DNA from 2 places in the Micropepsis pineolensis genome. Region 2 is predicted to be linked to the other one. Evidence: riboswitches for the same ligand, from Rfam matches in the RefSeq annotation. Region 2 holds a riboswitch; the other holds the start of a gene.
What was found. Region 2 has a riboswitch for cobalamin ahead of ACZ5RI_RS01740 (ribonucleoside triphosphate reductase). Riboswitches for the same ligand answer to the same signal wherever they lie in the genome.

Region 1: another riboswitch for cobalamin. It lies ahead of ACZ5RI_RS07925 (ribonucleoside-diphosphate reductase subunit alpha); the one in region 2 lies ahead of ACZ5RI_RS01740 (ribonucleoside triphosphate reductase).

Annotation. Positions count from the first base shown of each region.
Region 1 is NZ_AP042408.1:1,771,888-1,776,100, reverse strand. It holds gene ACZ5RI_RS07935 (hypothetical protein) at 1-352, opposite strand, end outside; gene ACZ5RI_RS07930 (flavodoxin) at 354-1,028, opposite strand; cobalamin riboswitch at 1,349-1,565, shown strand; gene ACZ5RI_RS07925 (ribonucleoside-diphosphate reductase subunit alpha) at 1,679-3,517, shown strand; gene ACZ5RI_RS07920 (ribonucleotide-diphosphate reductase subunit beta) at 3,559-4,213, shown strand, end outside.
Region 2 is NZ_AP042408.1:385,990-390,202, forward strand. It holds gene alaS (alanine--tRNA ligase) at 1-680, shown strand, start outside; gene ACZ5RI_RS01735 (cyclic nucleotide-gated ion channel) at 701-1,867, shown strand; cobalamin riboswitch at 2,166-2,356, shown strand; gene ACZ5RI_RS01740 (ribonucleoside triphosphate reductase) at 2,468-4,213, shown strand, end outside.

The sequences.
Region 1 (4,213 bases), 1.4 Mb from region 2:
CCAGGATTAGCACCCAATACGCAGCCATGGCATGGACGTGACGATCTAATATTGCCACTTTAACATGCAAATATGGAAAAAGGTCGTGCGAATTCGCCAGCCCGCTGGCGATGAGCAGAAGCGAAGTAGCCAGCAGCAGCAGATTAAGCGTTGTCGTAAAAACGCGACGCGGGGGCATTGCCCCCTTTCTGATAGATGCATACCAGCGTCGCGAAATAAGGTTGTGAACTAATGCAAACGCAACAAAAGCCGTACCAATGGCTTCATGAACTAGATTGCCAGTAAGTTGATATGCAAACGCAAACAACAATAGTGCAACAAGACAAAGATCGAGAGACAGTCTTGCACGCATACTATCGCGTTGTAGCGAGTTTAAACCCGCGCACCCATGCATCAATTTCAAGACCGGCATCCGCACTGCGTGCATAACCACCAGATCCGCCGCGCAGCGCTAGGCCATCGAGGATCTTCGCTTTGGGATACCGTGCGCGGATGTCATCTGGTCCGCGACCGAGACGACTGCCTTCGTGGGTACAAAACGGCAAAATGGTCTTACCGGACAAATCGTGGTGATCCATGAAGGTAAACAACGCCATCGGCAAAGTTCCCCACCAATTGGGATAACCGATGAACACGGTGCTGTACGGACCAGTGTTTGCAACGTCACTCGCCAGTTTGGGGCGAGCATTCGTCCGTTGTTCCTCTTTCGCCACCTCGGTGGTTTCGCGGTAGTCTGCAGGATAACTGTTTACGGTGCGAATCTCGACGATGTCTCCACCTACCAGCCCATGAATATGCTGCGCCACCACACGGGTGTTCCCGGTACGGGAAAAATAAACAATCAGCGTCTTTGCGGGCTTTGGGGTGGTTTGTGCGTGCGATACTTGCGGCAACATGGATGCAAGCCCACCAACCAGCAAGCCTGCTGCTGTCTCTTTTAAAATCTTACGCCGAGACGTTTCCACGGATGACGGAGCGTTAGCATCCGTAAGATTGGCGCTTTTTTCTGTGTCGTTATGTTCTGCCATGCCACAATTCCTTATGCTTATTCAGTTCAATGTACCGCCGCATAAACTTCCATAAATATAGAGCACGACTGATCATGCGATTAGCCTATGTATCCGGCAAACTCCTATGAATGGGCCTCATAAATTCCAGACGTTAAACCTGACGCGTGAGAAGTATGATTAGCAACATCACGCTGTCATTATATGATCTTGCACTGCCGCTTATGGAAAGCGAAGCGGGCATCTGGCGTGCCCGGCGCACCGCACAGCGGAAAAGTGGCGTCAAGAATATTCTTTTTAGTTAGAACAAATATACTCCTTGACCATAACGGCTACGGTTAACATTATCTTGTGGCTACGGTTCCTCGGATTTCAACATCTAGTTAAAATTTGAGGCGAAGAGGGAAGCCGGTGAAAGCCCGGCGCTGCCCCCGCAACTGTCAGCGGCGTGGTCCGATCACAGCAGTCACTGGCGCCTGAGGTGCCGGGAAGGCCAGATCGGACGCCTTAAAGCGCCCGCGGATGAGCCAGGAGACCTGCCGAAAGCACCAGTATTCGTCCTTGGGCGGGGTGTCCCGATGGGGCGCGAAAGCTGCAGATGGCGCAAAGCCGTTTGCCGTCGCGCATCTGTCTGCCCGCTATTATTGAGCCGTTGGAGGGGAGAAGCCGTTATGACCGTTCATGTCAGCCCGATTGAGGCCGCAGCCGTTGCCGGTGGGGGCAAGCCCGTGCCGGAGGATTTGTGCCTTGACCACAGTCGAGATGCCCGGCTGACCGATTTCGGCAAGGCAACCCTGATCGACCGCTATCAGTTACCCGGCGAGAGTATTCAGCACATGTTCGCCCGCGTTGCCTGTGCCTATGCCGATGATACCGCGCACGCCCAGCGGCTGTACGATGCGATTTCGCAGTTGTGGTTCATGCCCGCCACCCCGGTCTTAAGTAATGGCGGCACCAGCCGCGGATTACCGATTTCCTGCTTCCTCAACGCGGTGCCCGATACGCTGGACGGCATTGTCGATACCTGGAACGAGAATGTGAAGCTCGCCTCCAACGGTGGCGGCATTGGCACCTATTGGGGCGGGGTGCGGTCGATCGGCGAAAGCGTCAAGGGCTGCGGCGAAACATCCGGCATCATTCCGTTCATCCGCGTGATGGACAGCCTGACACTGGCGATTTCACAAGGCTCGCTCCGGCGCGGTTCGGCGGCGGTGTATCTTGACGTCTATCACCCCGAGATCGAGGAATTTCTCGAAATCCGTACATCATCGGGGGATTTCAACCGCAAAAGCCTCAACCTGCATCACGGTGTTGCCATCACTGATGAATTCATGGAAGCGGTGCGCAATGATGCGCCCTTCTCCTTACGCAGCCCCAAGACCGGCGCCCCCTTGCGGCAGGTCAACGCCCGCCAGTTATGGCAGCGCATTCTGGAAACCCGCCTGCGCACCGGCGAACCCTATCTTCTCTATATCGACACGGTGAACCGCGCCCTGCCCGAGCATCACAAGGCGCTGGGCCTGAAGGTGCGTTCGTCTAATCTGTGCGCCGAAATCGTGCTGCCATCGGGTGAAGACCATCTGGGCAATATGCGCACGGCGGTGTGCTGCCTGTCGTCGCTCAACATTGAAACCTGGGATGAATGGTCCACCGTTCCGGGCTTTGTTGAAGATGTGCTGCGCTTCCTCGACAATGTTTTAAGTGACTTTATCGCCAACGCCCCACCCGCCATGGCCAATGCCGCCTATGCCGCGCTGCGCGAACGATCGGTCGGCCTTGGCGTGATGGGCTTTCATTCGTTTCTGCAAAGCCGTGGCATTGCCTTTGAAAGCGCCCTGGCCAAATCCTGGAACTTAAAAATCTTCCGTAAGTTACGCGCGGAAGCCGATGCGGCGTCCCACACGCTGGCCGAAGAACGCGGCCCCTGCCCCGATGCCGCAGAACAGGGCGTGATGGAGCGCTTCTCGCACAAGATCGCCATTGCCCCCACCGCATCGATCAGCATCATCTGCGGTGGCACCAGCGCCTGTGTTGAACCCATTCCGGCCAATATTTATACGCATAAAACACTGTCGGGGTCGTTCTCGGTCTATAACCCGCACCTAAAGCGCATACTGGCCGAACGCGGCGCTGATACGCCGGTGGTGTGGCAATCGATCATCGCCGCCGAAGGCTCGGTTCAGCATCTGGAGTGTCTGTCGGCGGATGAAAAGATCACCTTTCGCACCGCGTTTGAAATTGATCAGCGCTGGATCATTGAACTGGCCGCCGACCGCGCGCCGTTCATCTGCCAAAGCCAGTCGATCAATCTGTTCATCCCGAGCGATGTCCCTAAATGGGATCTGCATATGCTGCACTGGACGGCGTGGGAAAAGGGCCTCAAAAGCCTGTATTACTGCCGCTCAAAATCCCTGCAGCGCGCGGCGTTTGCCGGGGAAACGCAGGCTGCTGTCAAGGTTGATGTCGAAACAGGCCCCACCAACTATGACGAATGCCTGGCCTGCCAGTAAACGGCCTTTCAGTAACAAACGATACGCATACGGATTTGAACATGAGTGATATTCTGAACATCAACCCGATGGATCTGATCGGCACCGGCCGGGTTGGTCTGTTGCAAACCTCTGGCACCTATAATGTTGACCGCTACCCGTGGGCCTATGCCTACTGGAAAAAACAGCAGCAGATCCACTGGATGGGCGAGGAAGTGCCGTTGGGCGAAGATGTCAAAGACTGGGCATCAGACCGGGTATCGGATACCGAACGCAATCTGCTGACCCAGATTTTCCGCTTCTTCACCCAGTCGGATGTTGAGGTCGGCGACAATTATATGAAGCGCTATCTGCCGATTTTCCAGCCGCTGGAAATTCAGATGATGCTGGCCGCCTTCACCAATATGGAGACGGTGCATATCGACGCCTATGCCCTGCTGCTCAAAACGCTGGGCATGCCGCAGGTCGAATTTGAAGCCTTCCGCGACTACAGCGCCATGCGCGATAAAGCCGATTATATGCATACCTTCGGCGTTGATACCGTGGCCGATGTATCCCGTACGCTGGCGATGTTTGGCGGCTTCACCGAAGGCATGGCGCTGTTCGCCAGCTTTGCCATGCTGCTCAACTTCCCGCGCTTCAACAAGATGAAGGGCATGGGCCAGATCGTCACCTGGTCGGTGCGCGATGAAAGCCTGCATTGCGAAGGCATCACGC
Region 2 (4,213 bases):
TGGGCTGGGACGAGACGGCGGATAAGCCCTTCTCGGTCGAGCTGTGCGGCGGCACCCATGCCGGTCGTCTGGGCGATATCGGCCTGTTCACCGTATTGTCGGAAACGGCCGTGGCCTCGGGCGTGCGCCGCATCGAAGCGGTGACCCGGGAAGGGGCGCGCCAGTATTTCAAGCATGAGACCGCACTGGCCCATGACGCCGCCGCCGTGCTGAAGACCAGCCCGGACGAGCTGCCCCAGCGTGTCAGCCAGCTTTATGACGAACGGCGCAAGCTGGAAAAAGAACTGGCCGAAGCCAAGAAAGCCCTGGCGCTGGCTGGCCCCGCCCAAAGCGGCGGCAGCGATGTGCAGGAATTTGGCGGCATCAAAACCACCCTGCGCGTGGTGGAAGGGGTTGCGGCCAAAGACCTTAAGGGGCTGGCCGACGAAGCCAAGGCCAAGCTGGGCTCGGGTGTGGCGACCTTTATCGCGGTGGATGGCGGCAAAGCCTCGATCGTGGTCGGGGTGACCGACGACCTCACCGCCAAAGTTTCGGCGGTCGATCTGGTGCGGGTCGGCGCGGGCGCACTGGGCGGCAAGGGTGGCGGTGGCCGCCCCGACATGGCCCAGGCCGGTGGCCCCGATGGCAGCAAGGCCGACGAGGCCCTTAAAGCCATCGCGGCGTATTTAAGCGCGCTGTAACTCAAACAAAGGGGGCGGCGATGGCAAAAATGCCGCTACGCCGCAAACTTTATCTGATCCTTGAAGGCGGTCATGTCGGTGGTCCCATCGGCATGATCGTCGAGATCGGCCTGATCCTGCTGATCCTGCTCAATGTTGTGGGCTTCACGCTGGAAAGCGTGCCGTCGATCGACAAACCCTATTGGCTCGATCTGAAACTGTTCGAAGCCACCTCGGTTCTGATCTTCACCATCGAATATATCCTGCGGCTGTGGGTTTCGGTTGAAGACCCCATCCTGCAGCAAAAGGGGCGCTGGCGCGGCCGCTTTGCCGCCGCCACCAGACCGACGATGGTGATCGACTTTCTGGCGGTGGCGCCGGTCTATTTCTCGCTGCTGCTGCCAGTGCTCGATCTGCGCTTCCTGCGCATGATCCGTCTGTTGCGTCTGCTGAAAATCGCCCGCTATTCCCCGGCGCTGTCGACGCTGGGCGAGGTTATCGTCACCGAACGGCGCGCGCTGTTTGGGACCTTGCTGGTGCTGGCCTGTGCCACCATCTTCGCCGCCGCCGCCATGCATGCCGCCGAAGGCGCGGTGCAGCCCGATAAATTCGGCTCGATCCCCGCCGCGATGTGGTGGGCGATCACCACGCTGACCACGGTCGGCTATGGCGACGAGGTGCCGATCACCTTGCTGGGCCGGCTGGTGGCCGGCTTTACCATGGTGACCGGCATGGGCATTTTGGCGCTGCCCGTCGGCATCGTCGCCACCGGCTTTATCGATGCCATCCACCGGCGTGATTTCATCATCACCTTTGGCATGCTGGCCCGCGTGCCGCTGTTTCGCGATTTCGACGCGGCCTTTTTAAGCGAGGTCATGAACCTGCTCCGTGCACAGACGGTTTCGCGCGGCGGGATTATCGCCGTACGCGGATCAATATCCGGCACGCTCTATTTCATTGTCTCGGGCGATGTAGAGTTGCAGTTCAGCCATCGCGCGGTGCGGCTGCATCACGGTGATTTTTTTGGTGAGCTTTCGCTGTTGCACCACACCCAGCACAAAGCCACCATTGTGGCGCTGGATCAAACCCGCCTGTTAGCGCTGTCGGCGGAAGATTTCACCATGCTGGTGCACAAATATCCCGATCTGAAATTCCGGGTCGAGGAAGCGGCCGCCAAACACGCTAAAGCGTTCAATGCTGACGCATAAGGTGCAGCATCATTAACAAATACGCTTTGTGTTAAGACCTGTGTCGCTCAAAAAATGCGTGCATTTGAAGCAAATCTCCTACGCTTTCGATTAAAGACGCATCGATCAAACGAGAGAGACCGCGCCGCAGCAACTTAAAAGACGCTGTGACAATGTTAGACTGGCGTCATCTTTTTTTTGGTAAATTTTTTTGGCGCCAAATTCTGCTGACGAATCAGTTGGCAAGAATGAAATTCGCTTTACACACAAAAAATCCCCCCACTCGCTGTCTTGACTTACCCCCCCACCCCTCTACACCATCATTATATGGGGTTAGGGTGCTTCGGGTGACCGACATCTTGGGCTTAAAAGGGAAATTCGGGTTAAGACCGATGCTGCCCCCGCAACTGTAAGCGGCGAGTTTGTCGAGCCACTGGTGTTAACTGGGAAGGCCGACGGGACGCGTTAGTGCCGCTAAGCCAGGAGACCTGCCTTACCCCAATACGTGACTGCCCTTGGGCGGGGTGAACCAATGGCCGAACAACGGCTGCCGAAATATTCGGCGGCACGGTTCGGCGACTCTTCCCCCGCTCGGATATGATTGATCTAAAGGAAACAGCAATGTCCGCGCGAATCTCCGCCACACCGCCCCGTCAGGTCGCCAAACGTAACGGTGAGCAGGTGCCCTTTAATGCGGAGAAAATTCGCTTTGCCATTGAGCGGGCCGGTAAGGCCGCCGGTGAATTTGAAGCCGATGAAGCCGAGCTTTTAGCGATTCAGGCAGTCAAGGTGCTAAGCCACCGCTTCCCGCAGGAGCCGCCCCACATCGAACAGGTGCAGGACGTGGTCGAGCAGGTGCTGATTTCGGCCAACCATTTTGCCACCGCCCGCGCCTTTATCGTTTACCGCGAACAGCGCGCCCGTCTGCGCACCGACAAGCACACGCTGGTCGATGTCAAAAGTTCGATCAACGAATATCTCGACCGGGCCGACTGGCGCGTCAACGCCAACGCCAATCAGGGATATTCCCTGGGCGGATTAATTCTCAATGTCTCGGGCAAGATGGTCGCCAATTACTGGCTGAGCCATGTCTATCCGCCCGAGGTTGGCCGCGCCCATCGCGACGGCGATCTGCACATCCACGATCTTGATATGCTGGCGGGCTATTGCGCCGGCTGGTCGCTGCGCACGCTGCTGACCGAAGGGCTGAACGGCGTGCCGGGCAAGGTCGAAGCCGATCCGCCCAAGCATATGTCGAGCGCCATCGGCCAGATCGTCAACTTCCTTGGCACGTTGCAAAACGAATGGGCCGGGGCGCAGGCGTTCTCGTCGTTCGATACCTATATGGCGGCCTTCGTCCGTAACGACAAGCTGAGCTATGACGAGGTGCTGCAGTCGATTCAGGAACTGGTCTATAATCTCAACGTCCCGTCACGCTGGGGCACGCAGACGCCGTTCACCAACCTGACCTTCGACTGGACCTGCCCGGACGATTTGCGCGACCAGACCCCGATCATTGCCGGTGAAGAAATGGATTTCACCTATGGTGATCTTCAGGTCGAGATGGACATGATCAACCGCGCCTATATGGAGGTCATGACCCGCGGCGATGCCAAGGGCCGCGTGTTCACCTTCCCGATTCCGACCTACAACATCACGCCGGATTTCCCGTGGGAGAGCGAGAACGCCAACCGCCTGTTCGAAATGACCGCGAAATACGGCCTGCCGTACTTCCAGAACTTCGTCAATTCGGAACTGACGCCCAACATGGTGCGTTCGATGTGCTGCCGGTTGCAGCTTGACCTGCGCGAACTGCTCAAGCGCGGCAACGGCCTGTTTGGCAGTGCCGAGCAAACCGGTTCGGTTGGCGTTGTGACCATCAACTGTGCGCGTCTGGGCTATCTTTATAAGGGTGACGAAGCCGCGCTGCTGGCCAAGCTGGACGAGCTGCTCGACATCAGCCGCACCAGTCTGGAGATCAAGCGCAAGGTCATTCAGCGCCATATGGATAATGGCCTGTTCCCCTATACCAAGCGCTATCTCGGCACGCTGCGCAATCACTTCTCGACCTTAGGCGTTAACGGCATCAACGAGATGATCCGCAACTTCACCGCCGATGCCGAAGATGTCACCACCGACAAGGGCTATGCCTTTGCCATCCGCTTCCTCGATCATGTCCGTGCCAAGATTGTTTCCTATCAGGAAGAAACCGGGCATCTCTATAATCTGGAAGCGACCCCGGCCGAAGGCACCACCTATCGCTTCGCCAAGGAAGACCAGAAGCGTTATGCCGACATCATTCAGGCTGGCACCAAGGATCAGCCTTACTACACCAATTCCAGCCAGCTGCCGGCGGGCTTTACCGAT